DNA from 3 places in the Burkholderia sp. FERM BP-3421 genome. Region 3 is predicted to be linked to each of the others. Evidence: predicted binding sites of a transcription regulator. Region 3 holds the regulator's gene; each other region holds the start of a gene.
The links. Region 3 encodes LexA, which represses DNA repair genes until DNA is damaged. Its sites were predicted from a motif close to ACTGTATNNNNATACAGT; they were not measured.

Region 1 (7,193 bases), 1.3 Mb from region 3:
AGGAGGCGGTCATTGCCGGCGGGCTGGAAACCTTGCGGGCGTCCCGCCCGGTCTTGTTCATCGAGAAGATCAAGTCGAACCTCGGCAGCATGCATCGGACGCTGATCGATTTCAAATACGACATCCATGATCTCGGCCCCAACATTCTCGCAGTATCGAGCGATGAGCCGGCATCGCGGGAAATCCGCGCCTTGATCGACGCTCAGTTCGAATCACCCCCGTCCGGCGACGCCTGACCGGGTTGCGCATCGTGCGTGACGAGCGATTGGCAGGGGAGCGTGACCATGAAGGCCGTGCCCTTGCCGACGTCGCTTTCCACGGAAATATCTCCACCCAGGACTTCCACGAGACCTCGCACGACCGCGAGGCCCATGCCGTATCCGGAGACCCCCGGGCTATCCTGAAACTGGCTTTGAAAGAATGGCGAGAACAGGAAATTGATCTTGTTCCTGTCGATGCCGATTCCCTCGTCGATGACTTCAATTTTTGCGTGCGAACGGCCTGACTCCGCAAGAATCGCGCATCTTATTTCGACGACGCCATGTGGCGAGTACTTGATCGCATTCTCGACGAGATTGTCGATGATCTGTTGCACGCGTTGCTCGTCGGAGAGGAATGTCGATAGGGACGTGTAAAACGTGGCCTGAAGCCGGATGTCCTTTTTATCGGCCATCGGCTTGAATCGGCGGACAGCTTCGGCGGCGATCGAGCGAAGATCGATCGGGGCGGTGCGCAGGTTGATCTTGTGCGTCTTGAACCGCAGGTAGTCTGTCAGATCCCGCATATGGGTTTCGATGTGCTTCACCGCCTGGTCGATGTTGATCACGGCGAGCATCAATTCGCGGCTGGTGGCGTAGTGCGAGATGTTTTCCGTGGCGGATACGATCGTCTGCAGCGGGTTGCGGAGTTCGTGGTTGATCGCGGCGAGAAACACCTGCTTGGTGTGCGACACCTGATGGGCCGTTCGCAGCGCCCGGCCGAAGTTCTGGATCGATCGGGAAAAGATCAGGATTGCAACGAAAAACAGCACGGAGACGCCGATGTTGCTGTAGAGCAGAATGTTTCTGTTCCGCAGCGCCTGGGCCGGCAGCGCATCGCGCCGTCTGACTTCGGAGAGTCCGATCACGCCGACGAAGCGGGCGTAGGCCGTCTCGAAGATGGCGGACGTATCGATCAATGAATCGGTCACGGGTGCTCCGCCCGCCGGAAAGCGAGCCATCAACGCATCCATCTCGGAGACGGCATGGCTGAGATCCTGAATGATCGATGAGGTCGGCCAGGCCGCGAAGATGTCGCGGTGCCGAGCGACGGGACCTGCAGGATTTCAAGGGCGGGAGTCGCCAGCAAACCCGGGGTCGGCATGGACTGTGCGCAACATCGTCATTGTCCTATACTGTATAAATATACAGTTATGGGTGGCGTCATGCCCGCATCCTCCGTTCTTCCCGAAACCCTTCATCCGTCCCTGTGGCGCGGCTCCCAGCTCGCGCGCGGCGTGCCGCGCACGATCGAGACCGGCCATCCGTCGCTGTCGGCCGAGTTGCCCGGCGGCGGCTGGCCGCTCGGCGGGCTGACCGAGCTGCTCGTGCCGCAGGCCGGCTGCGGCGAGCTGCGCCTGCTCGCGCCGGCGCTCGTCCGGGCCGTCAGCGCGCAGCGGCCGCTCGCGCTCGTGCAGCCGCCTCACGTGCCGGAAGCGCGCGCGCTGGCCCGGCTCGGCCTGCCGCGCGACGCGCTGCTGTGGCTGCGCGCCGCGCGCAGCGCGGATGCGCTGTGGACGGCCGAGCAGATCCTCAAGGCCGGCTGCTGCGGCGCGCTGCTGCTGTGGCAGCTGGATACGCGGCCCGAGGCGCTGCGCCGGCTGCACCTCGCGGCCGCGCGCGCGTCCGCCACCCTGTTCATCATGCTGCGGCCGCTGGCCGCCGCGCAGCAGCCGTCGCCGGCGCCGCTGCGCGTCGCGCTGCGGCCCGAGCCCGGCGGCATCGCGGTCGACATCATCAAGCGCCGCGGGCCGGCGACGAGCGGCGCGCTGTCGCTCGCGCTGCTGCCGTCGCCGATCCTGGGGAGCCGTCATGCGCGTTTTTCTCGGCGTCCATCTGCCGTCCCTGCCGCTGGACGTGTTCCGGCCGCGGCAGCCGATGCCGCCTGAGTCCGATTCCGGCTGCGCAGTGCTGGAGCAGGGCGTGGTGTTGCGCGCGGACGCGGCGGCGCGCGCGGCGGGCGTGCGCGTGGGCATGAAGCGCGGCGGCGTGCTGACCGTCGCACCCGCCGTGCGGCTGCTCGAACGCGATCCGGCGCGCGAGGCGGACGCGCTGCGCGCGGTCGCGCTCGCGTTGCTGCGCTTCGCGCCGAACGTGACCCTGCAGGACGAGGCGACGCTGCTGGTCGAGATCGGCGCGAGCCTGCGGTTGTTCGGCGGCCTGCCTGCGCTGTGCCGCGCCGCGCGCGCGGCGCTCGCGACGCTCGGCTATCGCGCGCGCATCGGCGTCGCGCCCACGGGCGGCGGCGCGTGGCTGCTCGCGCGCGCCGGCCTGCGGCGGCCGCGCCGGGTGTTGCGGCGCGCGTCGCTCGAGCGTGCGCTCGCCTGCGTGCCGTGCGCGCTGCTGCCTGCGGCCCGGCCGTTCGCGGCCTGGTTCGACGGGCTCGGCTGCCGTACGCTCGCCGACCTGCGCCGCCTGCCGCGCGCCGCATTGCAGCGGCGCTGCGGCACCGCGCTCAGCGGCGCGCTCGACCGCGCCTACGGCGATGCGCCGGAGCTGTTCGAATGGCTGCCGGTGCCGCCGGTGTTCGATGCGCGGCTCGAGTTGCCGGAGCGGGTCGAGCACGCGGAGGCGGTGCTGTTCGTCGCGCGGCGGCTGATCGCGCAGCTGGGCGGCTGGCTGGCCGCGCGGCAGCTGTCGCTCACGGCGTTCGAATGCCGGCTCGAACATGAGCGCGGGCGGCACGCGCTGCCGCCGACCGTGCTCGAACTCGCGTTCGCCGCGCCGACGCGCGACGAAGCGCACTGCGTGCGGGTGCTGGGCGAGCGGCTCGCGCGTGTGCCGCTGCCGGCCGCGGTGATCGCGGTGCGCCTCGTCGCCACGCGCGTGGTCGAGGCCGCGCCGCCGCCCGACGATCTGTTCCCGGAGCCGGGCGGCACGCCGGAGGCGCGCGCGCGCCTGTTCGAATTGCTGGGCGCGCGGCTCGGCGCGCACAACGTGCTGCGCGCCGCGCCCGTCGACGACTACCGGCCCGAGATCGCGAACCGCTGGATTCCGCTCGGCGAGCCGTCCGGCCGGGCCGGCGAGCCCGCGCACGCGGCGCCCCGGCCGGCCTGGCTGCTGGCCGAGCCGCTGCCGCTCGCGGAGCGCGACAACCGCCCGGTGTACCGCACGCCGCTCACGCTCGCATCGGCGCGCGAGCGGATCGAGGCGGGCTGGTTCGACGGCGCGCCGCGCGCGCGCGACTACTACGTCGCGCAGGACGACGCGGGCGCATGCTACTGGGTCTATCACGGCCGGACGGCGCATGACGGCGAGCCGGGCTGGTTTCTGCACGGTTTCTTCGGGTAGGCGGCGATGCTGAGCACGCTGCCGGCGCCGCCCGATTACGCCGAGCTGTTCTGCCGCTCGAATTTCTCGTTCCTGCACGGCGCGTCGACGGCCGACGAACTGGTCGAGCGCGCGGTCGCGCTGCGCTACCGCGGCCTCGCGATCACCGACGAGTGCTCGCTCGCGGGCGCGGTGCGCATGCATGTCGCGGCGAAGGCGGCGGGGCTGCCGCTCGTGGTCGGCGCGTATTTCGAGGTCACGCCCGACGAGGACGGGCAGGGCTTCGGCCTCGTGCTGCTCGCGCGCGATCGCGATGGCTACGGCAACCTGTCCGAGCTGATTTCCTGGCTCAGGATGCGCGCGCCGAAGGGCACCTACCGGCTCGCGCGGCAGGAGCTGGCGGCGCCGCCCGAGGCCTTCGCGCACCTGCGCGGCATGCCCGGCTGCTTCGCGGTCCTCGTGCCGCGCTATCCGGCCACGGCCGATCAGCTGTGCTACGAATATCCGCGCGAGATCGTGCCGCCCGGCCATACGCCGGCCACCTATCTGGCGCAGGAAACCTGGAAGGGTGCGCAGGCGCGCTATCCGTACGGCGTGCCCGGGAAGGTGCGCGAGCGCATCGAATACGAGCTGACGCTGATCGCCGACCTGAAATACGAGGCGTACTTCCTGACGGTCTACGACATCGTCAGCTACGCGCGCAGCCGCGACATCCTGTGCCAGGGGCGCGGCTCGGCCGCGAACTCGGTGGTGTGCTACTGCCTGCGCGTGACCGAGGTCGATCCCGAGCGCAGCACGCTGTTGTTCGAGCGCTTCATCAGCCGCGAGCGCGGCGAGCCGCCCGATATCGACGTATATAGCCCCCTTTTTTCTACCGATGAGCGGCACGCTTGCCTGCCAGCCTTTTGCCTCGGTACTTCACCCCCTTAGATGAATCGGTAGATATACGGAATCAATCGGGATAGCGCGAAAGAGCATCGCTTCCCAGAGCGCCGGCCACACAGAGCGCTCGGATGTCTGACGGATGTCCTGTTCAACGGAAATGTTCTACATCGGTTGTAAATCTCATGGACACATTGCCTCTCTCGTTGCCGGCATATGCCGAGCTCTTCTGCTTATCGAACTTCACTTTCTTGGAGGGGGCTTCGCATGCAGAGGAGCTGGTCAAGCGAGCCGCCCAGCTGGGTTACTCTGGGATTGCCATCACGGACGAATGCTCTTTGGCGGGAGTTGTACGGGCACATGTAGCAGCCAAGGATCTAAATTTTCCGTTGGTCATCGGGTCGTACTTCAAGCTGACTCAGGCCGATTCGTCGCCGGCTTTTGATCTGATCTTGCTTGCACAGAACCGCGAAGGGTATGGCAATCTCTCCGAGCTCATCACGCTGGCACGCATGCGCTCACCCAAAGGTGGATATCGCCTCATGCCACAGGACCTCTTGAAACCGGAGAAGGTGCATGCCCATCTGAGAGGAATGCCAGGGTGCCTCGCAATCTTGATTCCCAAGTTCCCCGCGGATCCGGAAGTGTTGGATGCCCAAGTTGAGTGGCTATGGGAGACGTTCCCCGGGCGTGCATGGGTCGGCCTATGTCTGCATCAGCGCGCCATGGACAATCTTCATGCTGGTGTTGTCGAACACATAGCGTATGGCAATGGTGTCCCAGTTGTTGCAGTCGGGCATGTAACCATGCATGTCCGTTCCAGGAAGCCGCTGCAGGACACAATGACGGGGATCCGTATAGGTAAGCCTGTTGCAGAGTGCGGCTATGAGCTTGCACCGAATGCCGAGCAGCATTTGCGGGCGCGGATACGTCTGGCGCATCTCTATCATCCAAACGCATTAAGCGAGACGGTCGCGATCCTTTCGCGTTGCGGGTTCTCGCTCGATGAGTTGCGTTACGAGTATCCCGATGAGCTAGTACCGGCTGGACTCACACCAACTGAATATCTGCGACAGGAAACGTACATGGGAGCGCATCGTCGCTTCTCGAGCGGCATCCCTCTCAACGTGCAAGCGCAGCTCGAACATGAGCTCGAACTGATCACGGAGTTGCGCTACGAGCCATACTTTTTGACCGTATATGACATCGTCAAATTTGCTCGTAGCGAAGGAATTCTCTGCCAGGGGCGTGGATCAGCTGCGAATTCTGCAGTCTGTTATTGCCTTGGCATAACGGAGGTGGATCCTGCACGATCAACGATGTTGTTCGAACGGTTCATCAGCCGGGAACGTAATAGTCATCCGGACATCGATGTCGATTTCGAACATCAAAAGAGAGAAGCCGTCATGCAGTACATCTATCGAAAGTATGGTCGTGACCGTGCGGCTATTGCTGCCGCGGTATCGACGTACCGTGCAAGAGGCGTGCTTCGGGATGTAGGGAAAGCAGTCGGTGTTGATGCCCAGATTGTCGATCGAGTTGCCAAGGCGCATCACTGGTTCGACGGTACGGCAGATTTACTCGAGCGATTTACAGAGTCAGGGTTGGATCCATCAGCACCCGTCATTCAGACATGGGCATCGCTTGCCGCTCAGCTGTGTGGTTTTCCTCGGCATCTTTCTCAGCACTCCGGTGGCTTTGTCATCAGCCGAGGCAAGTTGTCACGCCTTGTACCGATTGAGAACGCGGCAATGCAGGATCGTAGCGTGATCCAGTGGGATAAGGATGATCTCGAGTCGCTCGGGTTGCTCAAAGTGGATGTGCTGGCGCTGGGAATGTTGAGCGTCATTCGTCGGGCGCTTGACCTCATATCCCTGGACCGCGATCAGCCATTTGAGATGCAGGATATCCCGTCAGAGGATCCGGAAACGTACGACATGATCTCGAAGGCAGATACAGTCGGGGTATTCCAAATCGAGTCGAGAGCGCAACAGTCGATGTTGCCGCGATTGAGACCACGGACGTTCTACGATCTTGTGATTGAGGTGGCGATCGTGCGGCCTGGCCCGATTCAAGGTGGTGCTGTTCATCCATATTTGAAGCGACGTCAAGGAATCGATCCGGTCAGCTATCCAGGTAAGGATCTGGAAACAGCATTAGCTCGAACGCTTGGCGTGCCGATTTTTCAGGAGCAAGTGATGCAGGTTGCAATTCTTGCGGCCGGCTTCTCTCCTGGCGAGGCAGACGGGCTGAGGCGCGCGATGGCAGCTTGGAAGCGTAAAGGAGGGCTGGAGCCTTACCACGACCGCTTGGTGAGCGGCATGTTGATACGTGGCTATGAACGAGAATTTGCCGAAGCGATTTTTGCCCAGATCAAGGGGTTCGCCGACTATGGCTTCCCGGAAAGTCATGCGGCAAGCTTTGCGTTGCTTGTCTACGTCAGTAGCTGGTTGAAGTGTCATGAGCCCGAGGCGTTCCTTGTCTCGTTGCTTAATAGCCAGCCAATGGGGTTCTACTCTCCATCGCAGCTCATCCAGGATGCGAAGCGCCATGGGGTCACGGTCTTGCCTGCAGACGTCACGATCAGCAACTGGGAATCGTCACTGGAGTATCGCGAGCAGGGGGGACGCCCGGTTGTTCGGCTTGGTCTTTCTCTTCTGCATGGGATGCGAGCGGAGGCGGCTGATCGTATTGAAATGGCACGATCCGTTGAGGCCTTTTCGTCGACGGTCGATTTGGCTCGGCGAGCTCAGTTGGATCGACATGATTTGCATGTTCTGGCTA
Region 2 (7,193 bases), 1.0 Mb from region 3:
GCCGCCTTCGCTCGACGCCATCACGACAACCTTCTGCGAGACGCGATCGATCACGATGCCGATGTACAGTTCCTTCTTGATGTCGGCGCCTTCCTCGATCAGCAGACGGTTCACCTTCTGGCCTTCCGGACCAGTCTGGTGCGTCTTCAGCTGCATGCCGAGGATCTGGTTCGAGAATTCGCGAACCTGCTCGAGCGACTTCGCGACCTTCACGCCGCCGCCCTTGCCGCGGCCGCCCGCATGGATCTGCGCCTTCACGACCCACACCGGGCCGCCCAGCTCTTCCGCGACCTTGACGGCCTCGTCGACCGTAAACGCCGGCTTGCCGCGCGGTACCGCGACACCGAATTTCCGCAGGATTTCCTTACCCTGGTACTCGTGAATCTTCATGCGTGATTCCTTCAGTCTGAGAGTTGGATAAAAAGTCGATTAAAAGTCGCTTCTTGTGACGATTTCCGGTTGATTCTCTGAGCCGCGCCCGCCGCTCCGCTCCGGCCGGCTCGCGCCGAACCAGGTCGGATAGAACTGCCGCACCGCCTCGCCGTCGAAGCGCAGCGCCTGGCAGCGACCAAGCTGAAACGGCGGCTCGGTCGCGGCTTCGCCGCCCTTGCCCTCGCGCGTGCTCCACACATCCCCGGCAAATGCCTGGATGGCCGCAGTCGGCAGGACCGCGCACAGCTCGGTGAGATGCGTGCAGCCCGCGATGCCGCCCAGAAGTCGGGACGCATCACGGCGGAAGTGATCGAGGAGATTGAGCCCGATAAGGGCCCGGTAGGCGGGATTGGCGGCTTCGCATTGCCCGGGATAGGGCGCCCAGTCGGTCGATGCCTCGGCGTCGACGATGGTGAGCCCGCGATCGACGGTAATACGCAGCCAGAGCTCATGGATCGGCAGGCCGTTCGGCCTGATGCCCGCCGCCAGCGCGACATCGCGCGGTTTGTGGTCGGTCAGGCAGGCTTCGATATCCCACAAGCCGTCGGCACGCTCGTAGGCTTCCGCCCGGATTGCGCGTCGATGTCGCAACTGGCGGGGTACGGGCTCGGATAGCGGCATGCGGGAGGATGAGGCCGAAGAGGAAAACCCAGGGATTTTAGCATACTGGGTATTCGAGATAGTTCGCGCCGCGCCGCATGGGGCCGGGCGCGGACGCTTCGGTGCAGCGCAGCAAAGCAGCGCGCGCCGGACGGCCGCTCAATCGTCGACGTACACGTCGTCGTCGCCCTTCAGCAAGCGACTGATCGTCGCACCGGAAAAACCGCGCATCGCGAGAAAACGCATCTGCTTCGCGCGCTCGGCGGGCGACTGCGGCAGCACGCCGAACTTCTTGCGCCACACCGCCTGGGCGCGCGCGAACTCGCTGTCGCGCAACTGCGCGCCGACGGTCTCGACGAGCGCATCGTCGAGCGCGTGCCGCTTGAGTTCGCTCATGATCCGCGCCGAACCGACGCGCGACGCTCGCCGATGCACGAGGCTTTCGGCAAAGCGCTCGTCCGACAGCCAGGCTTCGCGCTCGAGCGTATCGAGCAGCGCGTCGAGATCGTCGCTTTCCTCCACGTGCGGCGCGAGCTTGCGCGCCAACTCCGTGCGGCTGTACTCGCGGCGCGACAGATAGCCGATCGCGCGCGCCTTCAGCGAGCGGGCAGGCGCTTGCGGCGCGCCGTCGGCGACCGCCTCGAAACTTTCACCGCGCGCCGTCGCGCGCCGCGCGCCGCGGCGCGGCGACTGGCTCGTGCGGGTATAGACATCACCGCCGTCCGCGGCGCGCGCGCGATCATGCGCATCGAACGCCTCGCGCGGATCGACGCCGAACGGATCCGTTTCGGCCGGCTCAAACGACGCGAGGGCATCAACCGATGCCCTCGCCAGCGGGCGGCCCGAGGGCCGCCCTTCGATCGAACCCGGCGCGCGCGCCGCGGTGCCCGGGCGGGCCGGCGTCTGCCGTTCCGCGTCCGGCGAACCCGCGTCGCGCCGGCTTCGTCTCATCACTCCTCGTCGTCCATGACTTCGGCGGCCTCGGACGCCACGCGTTGCGGCATCGCGCTCACGCCGAGCGATTCACGAATGCGGTTCTCGATCTCGCGGGCGATTTCCGGATTCTCGCGCAGGAATTCGCGCGCGTTGTCCTTGCCCTGGCCGATCTTCTCGCCGTTGTAGCTGTACCAGGCGCCGGCCTTGTCGACGATTTTCGCCTGCACGCCGAGATCGATGATCTCGCCCTGACGGGAAATGCCCTCGCCGTACAGGATGTCGAAGATCGCCTCGCGGAACGGCGGCGAGACCTTGTTCTTCACGACCTTCACGCGGGTCTCGTTGCCGATCACCTCGTCGTTCTTCTTGATCGAGCCGATCCGGCGGATGTCGAGACGCACCGACGAATAGAACTTGAGCGCATTGCCGCCCGTCGTGGTTTCCGGGTTGCCGAACATCACACCGATCTTCATCCGGATCTGGTTGATGAAGACCACGAGGCAGTTGGTGCGCTTGATCGTGCCCGTCAGCTTGCGCAGCGCCTGCGACATCAGGCGGGCCTGCAGGCCCGGCAGCGAATCGCCCATCTCGCCCTCGATTTCGGCCTTCGGCACCAGTGCCGCGACCGAGTCGATCACGATCATGTCGATCGAGCCCGAGCGCACCAGCGCGTCGACGATCTCGAGCGCCTGCTCGCCCGTGTCCGGCTGCGAGATCAGCAGCTCCTGCACGTTCACGCCGAGCTTGCCCGCGTACTGCACGTCGAGCGCGTGCTCGGCATCGATGAACGCCGCCGTGCCGCCGAGCTTCTGCATCTCGGCGATCACCTGCAGCGTCAGCGTGGTCTTGCCGGACGATTCCGGGCCGTAGATCTCGACCACCCGGCCGCGCGGCAGGCCGCCGACGCCGAGCGCGATATCCAGACCCAGCGAGCCCGTGGACACCACCTGGATGTCCTCGACCGCTTCGCCTGCGCCGAGGCGCATGATCGAGCCCTTGCCGAACTGCTTCTCGATCTGCGAGAGCGCAGCCGCCAGCGCCTTGCTCTTTTCCGCGGTCATCCCGGAACCCTTCTTGCTATCTTCCATGAATCGTCCTTTGCTATGATGAGCAGCGTCTGATACGGATGCACCGGCTCTGACCCGGCCCGGATGAGCCGTTAGGTGCACGAATGCAGACACTGTATAAAAAAACAGTGGTTTATGCAAGCCCGCGATGCGGATGCTGCATCCACCCGACAACAGCGGAGACAGCTGCGCCCGCGCCTGCGGCCGGCTATCGGTGCGCATCATGCGAATTCTCATTGCCGAAGACGACAGCATACTCGCGGACGGTCTCACCCGGTCACTCCGCCAATCGGGCTATGCCGTCGACCATGTGAAGAGCGGCATCGAGGCCGACACCGCGTTGTCGATGCAGGCTTTCGACCTGCTGATCCTCGACCTGGGCCTGCCCCGCATGCCGGGCCTCGACGTGCTGCGCCGGCTGCGCGCCCGCAATTCCACCCTGCCCGTGCTGATCCTCACCGCCGCCGACAGCGTCGACGAACGCGTGAAAGGGCTCGACCTCGGCGCGGACGACTACATGGCGAAGCCGTTCGCGCTGAACGAGCTGGAAGCCCGCGTGCGTGCGCTGACCCGGCGCGGCGCGGGCGGCGGCCCGAGCGTGTTCCGCCACGGCTCGCTCGCATTCGACCAGGTCGGGCGCCTCGCCTACGCGAACGACCACGTGCTCGACCTGTCCGCGCGCGAACTGGGCCTGCTCGAGGTGCTGCTGCAGCGAACCGGCCGGCTCGTATCGAAAGAGCAGCTGGTCGACCATCTGTGCGAATGGGGCGAGGAAGTCAGCAACAACGCGATCGAGGTCTACGTACACCGGCTGCGCAAGAAGATCGAACCGAGCGGCGTGCGCATCACGACCGTGCGCGGCCTCGGCTATTGCCTCGAAAAAGCCGCGCCGGCCGAGCCGGGTACTGCAGCCTCGCCCGTGCCAGCCGCCGCGAGCCCGTCGCTGCGCTGACGCGCGGCCGCCGCGATGGCCACCCCGGCCCGCTCCGCCCGCCGCGCGCCGCCCGCCGCCGACGCGGCGGATGCCGCGCGCGACGCCCGCTACGCGAACCCGTTCGCCCCGCCCGACGACATCGAGCCCGCCGAAACCGCGCGCCCGCGCTCGCTGTTCGGCGAGATCCTCGACTGGATGCTGGCGCCGCTGCTGCTGCTGTGGCCGATGAGCATCGCCGTCACCTATCTGGTCGCGAAGACGATCGCGAACGGGCCCTTCGACCGCGCGCTCGAAACCAACACCTACGTGCTCGCGCGCCAGATCACGCCGGTCAACGGCGTGGCCGAGCTGACGCTGCCGCCCGCGACGCTCGACCTGCTGCGCGCCGACAATGTCGACAGCGTGTACTTCCAGGTGCTCGGTGCGCGCGGCGAGCTGGTGTCGGGCGAGGCCGACATGCCGCTGCCGCGCGACGAGGACCGCCCACCGCCCGGCGTCGTGGTGTTCCGCGACGACCTGCTGCGCGGCAACGACATCCGCGTCGCGTATACGACTGTGGCGCTGCCGCAGGCGCGCGGTACGCAGCCGGTGCTCGTGCAGGTCGGCGAGACGCTCGACAAGCGCAACGCGCTCGCGAACGACATCATCAAGGGCGTGATCCTGCCGCAATTCGTGATCCTGCCGCTCGCGATCCTGCTCGTCTGGTTCGGGCTGTCGCGCGGCCTCGCGCCGCTCGCCGCACTGCAGGCGCACATCCGGGGGCGCCGCCCGGACGACCTGTCGCCCGTCGAGGCGCAGCGCGCGCCGCCCGAGATCGAGCCGCTCGTCACCTCGTTCAACGATCTGCTCGCGCGGCTCGAACAGAACATGGCGCTGCAAAAGCGCTTCATCGCGGACGCCGCGCACCAGATGAAAACGCCGCTCGCGGGCCTGCGCACCCAGGCCGAATTCGCGCTGCGGCACGAGGTGCCGGCGGAGGTCGCGCGTTCGCTCGAACAGATCGCGACGAGTTCCGGGCAGGCGGCGCGGCTCGTCACCCAGCTGCTGGCGCTGGCGCGCGCGGAGAACCGCGCGACCGGGCTCACGCTCGAACCGGTCGCGATCGCGACGCTCGCGCGGCTCGCGGTGCGCGACTGGGTGCAGGCCGCGCTCGCGAAACGGATGGATCTCGGCTACGAGGGCCCCGACGAGAACGACGGCGCGCCGCTCGAAATCGACGGCCACCCGGTGATGCTGCGCGAGATGCTCGGCAACCTGATCGACAACGCGATCCGCTACACGCCGGACGGCGGCCGCATCACCGTGCGGGTGCGCGCGGCGCGCGAGGCGGGCCGCGTCGACGTCGAGATCGAGGACACCGGGCCCGGCATCCCCGCGCACGAACGGGAGCGGGTGCTCGAACGCTTCTACCGGATCCTCGGCCGCGAGGGCGACGGCAGCGGCCTCGGGCTTTCGATCGTCCGCGAGATCGTCGCGCAGCACGGCGGCACGCTGACGCTCGACGACCATGTCTACCAGGCCTCGCCGCGCCTCGCGGGCACGCTGGCGCGGGTCAGCCTGGCGCTGCGCGGCCATGCCCCGGATTAACCCTGAGAGCGCCGCCCCGGATGTGACTCACACCCAGTGATTTTCGATTTTTAAACGACGTAGCTCAACAATTGGCCGTCAATCGACGAACATGAAAGAATTTACTTCCTCGAAATTTTGACCGGCCGAGTCAGTACGCCGTAAGTTTCCATTCCAATAATCAACGCGAGGCCTGCCGGAACGAGCGGGCCCGATGCGCATGTCAATATTGGAGACACTTCATGGCAACGATAGGCGGACACATCTCGCACTCGCCGATGACACACGAAGAGAAGAAGGTGATCTTCGCGTCGTCCCTCGGCACGGTGTTCGAGTGGTACGACTTCTACCTGGCCGGCTCGCTCGCGGCCTACATCAGCAAGAGCTTCTTCTCCGGGGTCAACCCCACCGCGGCCTTCATCTTCACGCTGCTCGGCTTCGCGGCGGGCTTCGCGGTACGGCCGTTCGGCGCGATCGTGTTCGGCCGTCTCGGCGATCTCGTCGGCCGCAAGCACACCTTCCTGATCACGATCGTGATCATGGGCGTGTCGACCTTCGTGGTCGGCTTCCTGCCCGGCTATGCGACGATCGGCATCGCGGCGCCCGTCATCTTCATCGCGATGCGGCTGCTGCAGGGCCTCGCGCTCGGCGGCGAATACGGCGGCGCGGCGACCTACGTGGCCGAGCACGCGCCGGCGCACCGGCGCGGCTTCTACACCTCGTGGATCCAGACCACGGCGACGCTCGGGCTGTTCATGTCGCTGCTCGTGATTCTCGGCGTGCGCGAATCGATCGGCGAGGAGGCATTCGGCGCCTGGGGCTGGCGCGTGCCGTTCGTCGCGTCGATCCTGCTGCTCGCGGTGTCGGTTTGGATCCGGATGCAGTTGAACGAATCGCCGGTGTTCCTGCGCATCAAGGCCGAGGGCAAGACCTCGAAGGCGCCGCTGACCGAGGCGTTCGGGCAGTGGAAGAACCTGAAAGTCGTGATCCTCGCGCTGGTGGGGCTGACGGCCGGACAGGCGGTGGTCTGGTACACCGGCCAGTTCTATGCGCTGTTCTTCCTCACGCAGACGCTCAAGGTCGACGGCGCGAGCGCGAACATCCTGATCGCGATCGCGCTCCTGATCGGCACGCCGTTCTTCGTGTTCTTCGGTTCGCTGTCGGACCGGATCGGCCGCAAGCCGATCATCCTGGCCGGCTGCCTGATCGCCGCGCTGACCTACTTCCCGCTGTTCAAGGCGCTGACCCACTTCGCGAATCCGGCGCTCGAGATCGCGACGCAGAAGGCGCCGATCACGGTGATCGCCGATCCGACCCAGTGTTCGTTCCAGTTCAACCCGGTGGGCACCGCGAAGTTCACGGACTCGTGCGACGTCGCGAAGAGCGCGCTCGCGAAAGCGGGCCTCAACTACGAGAACATCGCGGCGCCAGCGGGCACGCCCGCGCAGATCAAGGTCGGCGACACGGTGATCGACACCTACGACGGCAAGGCCCCGGACGCGAAGGAAAAAGCCAAGGTGTTCGACAAGACGCTGGCAACCACGCTCAAGAGCGCCGGCTACCCGCCCAAGGCCGACCCGTCGCAGATCAACTGGCCGATGACGGTCGTGATCCTGGCGATTCTCGTGATCTACGTGACGATGGTGTACGGGCCGATC
Region 3 (7,193 bases):
CGCGAACGCGAGCGCGAAGCCCGTCAGCAGCGCGGGCGTCACGGCGGGCAGCACGACCCGGCGGAACGTGAGCCAGCGCGACGCGCCGAGGCACGCGGCCGCCTCCTCCTGCTCGCGTTCGAAATCCTCGAGCACCGGCTGCACGGTGCGCACGACGAACGGCAGCCCGATGAAGGTCAGCGCGACCAGCACGCCGAACGGCGTGAACGCGACCTTGATGCCGAACGGCGCGAGGTACTGGCCGATCCAGCCGTTGCTCGCATACACGGCCGCGAGCGAGATGCCCGCGACCGAGGTCGGCAGCGCGAACGGCAGGTCGACGATCGCATCGACGACCCGCTTGAACGGGAACGTGTAGCGCACCAGCACCCACGCCACGAGAAAGCCGAACACCGCGTTGATCAGCGCGCCGCCCAGCGCGGCCGTGAAGGTCAGCCGGTACGACGCGAGCACGCGCGGCGAGGTGGTCGCCGCGACGAACTGCGGCCAGCTCAGCGTCGCGGTTTTCAGGAAGGTGGCGGCGAGCGGAATCAGCACCACGAGGCTCAGATAGGCCACCGTGATGCCGAGCGTCACGCCGAATCCGGGCAACGCGCTCGGCTTGCGGAAGGTGAACGTCGTCATGCGTCTTGCGGTTCCAGGGTCATGCACATGGGATTCACGCCGACAGGCGCGCCTTGCGGGCGCGCCTGTCGGCGGTTCGATGGGTCGGCGGCGTCGCGCGCCGCCGGCTCGCTCATTGCGGCACGTAGATCGAATCGAACACGCCGCCGTCGGCGAAATGCGTCTTCTGCGCATTCGTCCAGCCGCCGAACGTGTCGTCGACCGTGTACAGCTTGAGTTTCGGGAACTGCCTGGTCAGCGCGGCCGGCACGTCCTTCGAGCGCGGCCGGTAATAGTTGCGCGCGGCGATTTCCTGGCCCTGCGGGCTGTACAGGAAGTTCAGGTACGCCTCGGCCAGCGCGCGCGTGCCTTTCTTGTCGACCACCTTGTCCACCACCGCGACGGGCGGCTCGGCCAGGATGCTGACCGACGGCACGACGATCTCGAACTTGTCGGGCCCGAACTCCTTGAGCGACAGGAACGCCTCGTTCTCCCACGCGATCAGCACGTCGCCGATGCCGCGCTGGACGAAGCTCGTGGTCGCGCCGCGCGCGCCCGAATCGAGCACGCCCGCGTTCTTGTACAGCTTTGCGATGAAGTCCTTCGCGGTCTGCTCGTTGCCGCCCGGCTTGTGCTGCGCGTACGCCCACGCCGCCAGGTAGTTCCAGCGCGCGCCGCCCGAGGTCTTCGGATTCGGCGTGACGATCGACACGCCCGGCTTCACGAGGTCGTCCCAGTCCTTGATGCCCTTCGGATTGCCCTTGCGCACCAGGAACACGATGGTCGACGTATAGGGCGACGCGTTGTCCGGCAGGCGCTTTTGCCAGTCCTTCGCGAGCAGCCCCTTGTTGGCGAGCGCGTCGATGTCATAGGCGAGCGCGAGCGTGACGACGTCCGCCTGCAGCCCGTCGAGCACCGAGCGCGCCTGCGCGCCGGAGCCGCCGTGCGACTGCTTGAAGTTGACGGTCTCGCCGGTCTTCGCCTTCCACGCCTTGCCGAACGCCTGGTTGAAGTCCTGATACAGCTCGCGGGTCGGGTCGTACGACACGTTCAGGAAGGTGGTATCCGCGTGCGCATGGGCCACGACGCCGAGCGCCGCCGCCGCGCCGAGCGCGAATGTCGCCATCAGGCGGCGCACGCCGCTCGCTAACCCCGTGTTGCGCTTGACCATCCGTTGTTCTCCGGTGTGTGGTGGTTTGTTGCAGATGCCGAGCCAGTCTAGCGAACACCTTTCATCATTAAAAATAATCGTTCCTCATTTTTTAATACCCAAAAGTGGTAATGACGGCCTGATCGGCGGCTGAGGCAGATGGAGCGGCGCTGTGACGGCGCGACGAGACGGCGAAACCGGCGCGATAGCGACGAACTTCACGTAACACTTGAATTTCGCCGGATACTGTATAAAAATACAGATCACTGTCTATCCATACAGTCATGCCATGATCAAACTCACCGCCCGTCAGCAGCAAGTAGTCGACTTGATCCGCCGCGCGATCGAGCGCTCGGGGTTCCCGCCCACCCGCGCGGAGATCGCGGCCGAGCTGGGTTTCAGCTCGCCGAACGCCGCCGAGGAACATCTGCGCGCGCTGGCGCGCAAGGGGGTGATCGAGCTGGCGGCCGGCGCCTCGCGCGGCATCCGCCTGCTCGGCCTGGAAGATGTGCCGCACCAGCTCACGCTGCCGCACGCGACGCTGATGCAGCTGCCGCTCGTCGGCCGCGTCGCGGCCGGCAGCCCGATCCTCGCGCAGGAACATATCTCCCAGCACTACGCATGCGACCCGGCGCTGTTCTCCAGCAAGCCCGACTACCTGTTGAAGGTGCGCGGCCTGTCGATGCGCGACGCGGGCATTCTCGACGGCGACCTGCTCGCCGTGCAGAAGCGCACCGAGGCGAAGGACGGCCAGATCATCGTCGCGCGGCTCGGCGACGACGTCACGGTCAAGCGCCTGAAGCGCCGCCCGGGCGGGCTCGAGCTGATCGCCGAGAACCCCGATTACGACAATATTTTCGTGAAGGCCGGCAGCGCGGAGTTCGCGCTGGAGGGCATCGCCGTCGGATTGATCCGCTCGGGCGAGCTCTGATCGCCGCTGATCGTCATTCCGTCGTCCGTCAGGATCTGGAGAACACCATGGAACGCCTTGCCCGCCTGCTGCCTTTTCGTCCGTTCGGCCGTCTGCGTCACCTGCGCGGCCGCACGCCCTGCGCGCCGCTGGCGGCCGTGCAGCCCGCCGCGGCCCCCGAGGCCGGGCAGGCTTCGCTGCTGCCGTCGTCGCTGCCGGCGTTCGCGCGCGTCTCGCTGAATGCCGGGCTCAATCACGCCGAGCCGGCGCGGCGCGCGCCGGTCCGCGTCTATCACGGGCAATCGCGCGTGATCATGGTCGGCACGCTCGACGCCGTGTGCCGCATGATCGATCGCTGCATCGCAGAGGAACGTTCCGCGGCGTAATCGTGTCTCTGCTACGGAACATTTCCGACGGAGGCCGATTGAACCCATCCACGAGCCGGACCAGCCGGCTCAAACCGATACTGATCGTCGCCATAGTCGCCGCGATCATTGCGATTATCGTCTACGCGTATGTGTCGCCTTATCTCGCGCTCAGGCAACTGAAGCAAGCGGTCGACGCGCGCGATGCGCAGGCCATCAGCGCATACGTCGACTACCCGGCGCTGCGGGTCAGCCTCAAACAGCAGGTCACCGGTGAGCTGATGCGCCGTATCGACGCGCGGCAGCGCGACAACCCGCTCGCGATTCTCGGCGCGCTGGTCGGCTCCGCGTTGATCGGCCCGCTGGTCGACGCCTATGCGACGCCCGACGGCGTGGCCGCGTTGCTGAGCGGCATGCCGCCGCGCGGGCAGCCCGGTGAGCAGCCGCCGAAGCTCGACAACGCCCCCGCGCAAGCGGCCGGCGCCGCGCCGCCGGCGTCCAGCGCACCGCCCGACGCCGACGAGGCGTCGCCGCAAACCAGCGCGGGTTACCGGAATATCGACGAGTTCGTGGTCACGTATCAGCGCAACACGGGCGACGCGCGTTACGCGGCGATCTTCCACCGCGACGGCTTGTTCGGCTGGAAACTGTCGGCCATCGACCTGCATTGACGAATGCCGCGCAAGGTGCGACCGGGGTCGCGCCGCCTGCGCGCGGCATCGGGTGAGACGAGCATCTCACCCCGTCGCACGCCACGCTCAGTGGCTGGCGGCCGCTTCCTTCTCCTTCGCGCTCTCCGCACGCTGCTCCGCCGACGACGAGCAGGCCACGAGGATGCTGCACGACACGCGGTCGAGCAGCTGCGTATTGCCCGAGCCCATCCACCAGCGCGACAGCCCGCTGCGGCAGCGATGGCCGACCACGACAAGATCCGCGCCCAGCTGGGTCGCGAGATTCGCGATTTCGTCGATGGGATAGCCGAACGCGAAGTGGCCCTGCGCCTGTACGCCGCGCTCGGTCAGCCAGTTCACACCTTCCGCCAGGATCTCCCGCGCGGTTTCCTCGAAGCGCCCGCAGGCGACATCGGTCAGGAGTCCCGCGCTCTGCGCGATGCTCGTGCGCATGTCGACCACCGACAGCAGGTGGGTCTCGGCCTTCAGCTCGAGCGCCAGATCGGCGCCGCAGCGCAGCGCCTTGCGACCCTCGAGCGTGCCGTCGTAACACAGCAGGATTTTCTTGTAGCTAGCCATGACGCCTCCCATTTGTGACAACGCGGCCCTTGAATCAATCATGGTGCGTCGCAAATTTTGATGCAAGGGATGGAAAACGCTGATGCGCGGCGTCGTGCAAATCCGCGATGATGCACTGCACGAACACGGTCCGGCGCGCGCCGGACCCGTGCATCGCGCGCTGAAACCGGGCAGCCGATGCACTAGAATGGCCCGCTCGTCTCGACCGATTCCAACCACGCGTGCCGCCCATGCCCGTCGCACCGATCGATTTCCAGGAAGTGAAAAAAAGTTACGACGGGCGGCTCGTCGTCGACGGCCTGTCGTTCCGCGTGCAGCCCGGCGAGTGCTTCGGCCTGCTCGGTCCGAACGGCGCGGGCAAGACCACCACGCTGAAGATGCTGCTCGGCATCGCGCATCCGGATGCGGGCGCGATCACGCTGTGCGGCGAACCCGTGCCGCGGCGCGCGCGTCACGCGCGGCAGCGGGTCGGCGTGGTGCCGCAGTTCGACAATCTCGATCCCGACTTCACGGTGCGCGAGAACCTGGTCGTGTTCAGCCGCTACTTCGGACTGTCGGCCTCGGCCGCGCGCGCGCTCGTCGCGCCGCTGCTCGAATTCGCGAAGCTTGAGAACAAGGCCGACGCGAAGGTCGGCGAACTGTCCGGCGGCATGAAACGGCGCCTGACGCTCGCCCGCGCGCTCGTCAACGATCCCGACGTGCTGGTGCTCGACGAGCCGACCACCGGCCTCGACCCGCAGGCGCGCCACCTGATGTGGGAACGGCTGCGTTCGCTGCTCGCGCGCGGCAAGACCATCCTGCTGACCACGCACTTCATGGAGGAGGCCGAGCGACTGTGCGACCGCCTGTGCGTGATCGAGGAAGGCCGCAAGATCGCCGAGGGCGCGCCGCGCGCGCTGATCGAATCGGAGATCGGCTGCGACGTGATCGAGATCTACGGGCCCGAGCCCGCACGCCTGCGCGACGAGCTGGCGCCGCTCGCGGCGCGCACCGAGATCAGCGGCGAGACGCTGTTCTGCTATGTCGCCGATCCGGAGCCGATCCACGCGCGCCTGAAGGCCCGCGGCGGGCTGCGCTACCTGCATCGACCCGCCAATCTCGAAGACGTGTTCCTGCGGCTGACCGGCCGCGACATGCAGGATTGAACGATGGACACCCGCCACTACCCGCTCGCCGAGCCGCGTCCCGCGGACTCCCGCTTCGCGCTCGCGCTGCCCGCCAACGCGACCAACTGGATCGCGGTCTGGCGCCGCAACTATCTGGTGTGGAAAAAACTCGCGGTCGCGTCGATGCTCGGCAACCTCGCGGATCCGATGATCTATCTGTTCGGGCTGGGGTTCGGGCTCGGCCTGATGGTCGGCCGCGTCGACGGCGTGTCGTACATCGCGTTTCTCGCGGCGGGCACGGTCGGATCGAGCGTGATGATGTCCGCGAGTTTCGAGTCGATGTATTCGGGGTTCTCGCGCATGCACGTGCAGCGCACCTGGGAAGCGATCATGCACACCCCGCTGTCGCTCGGCGACATCGTGCTGGGCGAGATCGTCTGGGCCGCGAGCAAGGCCGTGCTGTCGAGCTGCGCGATCATGGTGGTGGCGGGCCTGCTCGGCTATGCGAGCTTTCCGTCGATGCTGGTCGCGCTGCCCGTGATCGTGCTCGCGGGCCTCGCGTTCGCGAGCGTGGCGATGATCGTCACCGCGCTCGCGTCGTCCTACGACTTCTTCATGTTTTATCAGACGCTCGTGATGACGCCGATGATGCTGCTGTCCGGCGTGTTCTTCCCGATCACGCAGTTGCCGGCGTTCGCGCGGCACGTCGCGTACGCGCTGCCGCTCGCGAATGCCGTCGACCTGATCCGTCCGGCGATGCTCGGCCGCCCGGCGAGCGACGTCGGCGTGCACCTCGCCGTGCTGGCCGCGTACGCGGCGGGCGGCTTCCTGGTGTCCGCGCGCCTGTTCAAGCGGCGCATGATGCGCTGACCGGGCGTCACGCGCGCGTCACTCGTCGTCGTCGCTCCAGGGGATGTCGACGTCGGTCAGGAACGCGACGGTCGCGAGCGGGCCGCCTTCGTAGCGGCCCGGCTTGCCGTCCGCGCGATGCCAGTCGACGCGGAACATCGTGCCCGGATCGTCGGCCACCAGATAGACCGTGCGCAGTTCCTCCTCGTCGGCTTCCTCGACCGGGCCGTCGAACGACACCAGCATCTTCTGCGGCCACAGGCCGTTGACGGGATCATAGATGCGCTCGCCCTGCGGAATCTCGATGCTCGCCTCGACGCCGATCGTCGCCGACGCCTCGATGATCATCTTGCCGAGCGCGTTCAGCACGGCCGTCGCGCGCGCCGAATTGGCCTGGCGGATCGCCAGGTCGCCGCGCGTGAGCGCCTGTTCGAGCTTGGGGTGTACCTTGTGTTGCGTCATGCGTTTTCCTGATTGCTTCTGAATAATGGCCGGGCCGGCGCCGATGACCGCCCCGGAAATCGACTGGCGCCGCGAGCGGCGCTCAGAAACCGAGCGCCACGGCGGCAAGCCCGCTGATGATCCCGAATCCGACCACCAGCAGCGCGACGAGCGTGAGCATGTACGGCTTGAACGAACGCGCGAGCATCGCGAGCGACGGCACGCTGATGGGCGGCAGCGTCATCAGCAGCGCGGCGGCGGGGCCGACGCCGATGCCGAGCGTCAGCATCGCCTGGATGATCGGCACCTCGCCCGCGGTCGGGATCACGAACAGCATGCCCGCCACCGCGAAAGCGACGATCCAGCCGAGCTGGTTGCCGATCTCCGGGCCGACGTGCGGGAACAGCCACGCGCGCGCCGCGCCCAGCAGCAGCACGAGCACGATGTACTCGGGGATCAGCCGCAGCGCCATCCGCGCGAACAGCTTGAACCAGCGCACGAACGCATGGCCGGCGGCGG

Region 1: the regulator LexA is predicted to act here: its motif matches at 1,393-1,410, upstream of imuA (translesion DNA synthesis-associated protein ImuA).
Region 2: the regulator LexA is predicted to act here: its motif matches at 3,148-3,165, upstream of recA (recombinase RecA).

The regions. Positions count from the first base shown of each region.
Region 1 is NZ_CP117782.1:2,638,852-2,646,044, reverse strand. It holds gene Bsp3421_RS27890 (FkbM family methyltransferase) at 1-236, shown strand, start outside; gene Bsp3421_RS27885 (sensor histidine kinase) at 203-1,219, opposite strand; gene imuA (translesion DNA synthesis-associated protein ImuA) at 1,424-2,146, shown strand; gene Bsp3421_RS27875 (Y-family DNA polymerase) at 2,070-3,548, shown strand; partial or broken gene Bsp3421_RS27870 (PHP domain-containing protein) at 3,555-4,382, shown strand; gene Bsp3421_RS27865 (error-prone DNA polymerase) at 4,595-7,193, shown strand, end outside.
Region 2 is NZ_CP117782.1:2,374,706-2,381,898, forward strand. It holds gene sucC (ADP-forming succinate--CoA ligase subunit beta) at 1-390, opposite strand, end outside; gene Bsp3421_RS26725 (DUF2889 domain-containing protein) at 430-1,113, opposite strand; gene recX (recombination regulator RecX) at 1,192-1,983, opposite strand; gene recA (recombinase RecA) at 1,983-3,056, opposite strand; gene Bsp3421_RS26740 (response regulator transcription factor) at 3,259-3,987, shown strand; gene Bsp3421_RS26745 (sensor histidine kinase) at 4,003-5,556, shown strand; gene Bsp3421_RS26750 (MFS transporter) at 5,778-7,193, shown strand, end outside.
Region 3 is NZ_CP117782.1:1,345,521-1,352,713, forward strand. It holds gene cysT (sulfate ABC transporter permease subunit CysT) at 1-624, opposite strand, end outside; gene Bsp3421_RS21925 (sulfate ABC transporter substrate-binding protein) at 737-1,774, opposite strand; gene lexA (transcriptional repressor LexA) at 2,043-2,684, shown strand; gene Bsp3421_RS21935 (hypothetical protein) at 2,732-3,049, shown strand; gene Bsp3421_RS21940 (DUF2939 domain-containing protein) at 3,088-3,699, shown strand; gene Bsp3421_RS21945 (universal stress protein) at 3,787-4,278, opposite strand; gene nodI (nodulation factor ABC transporter ATP-binding protein NodI) at 4,509-5,423, shown strand; gene Bsp3421_RS21955 (ABC transporter permease) at 5,427-6,254, shown strand; gene Bsp3421_RS21960 (hypothetical protein) at 6,273-6,695, opposite strand; gene Bsp3421_RS21965 (permease) at 6,778-7,193, opposite strand, start outside.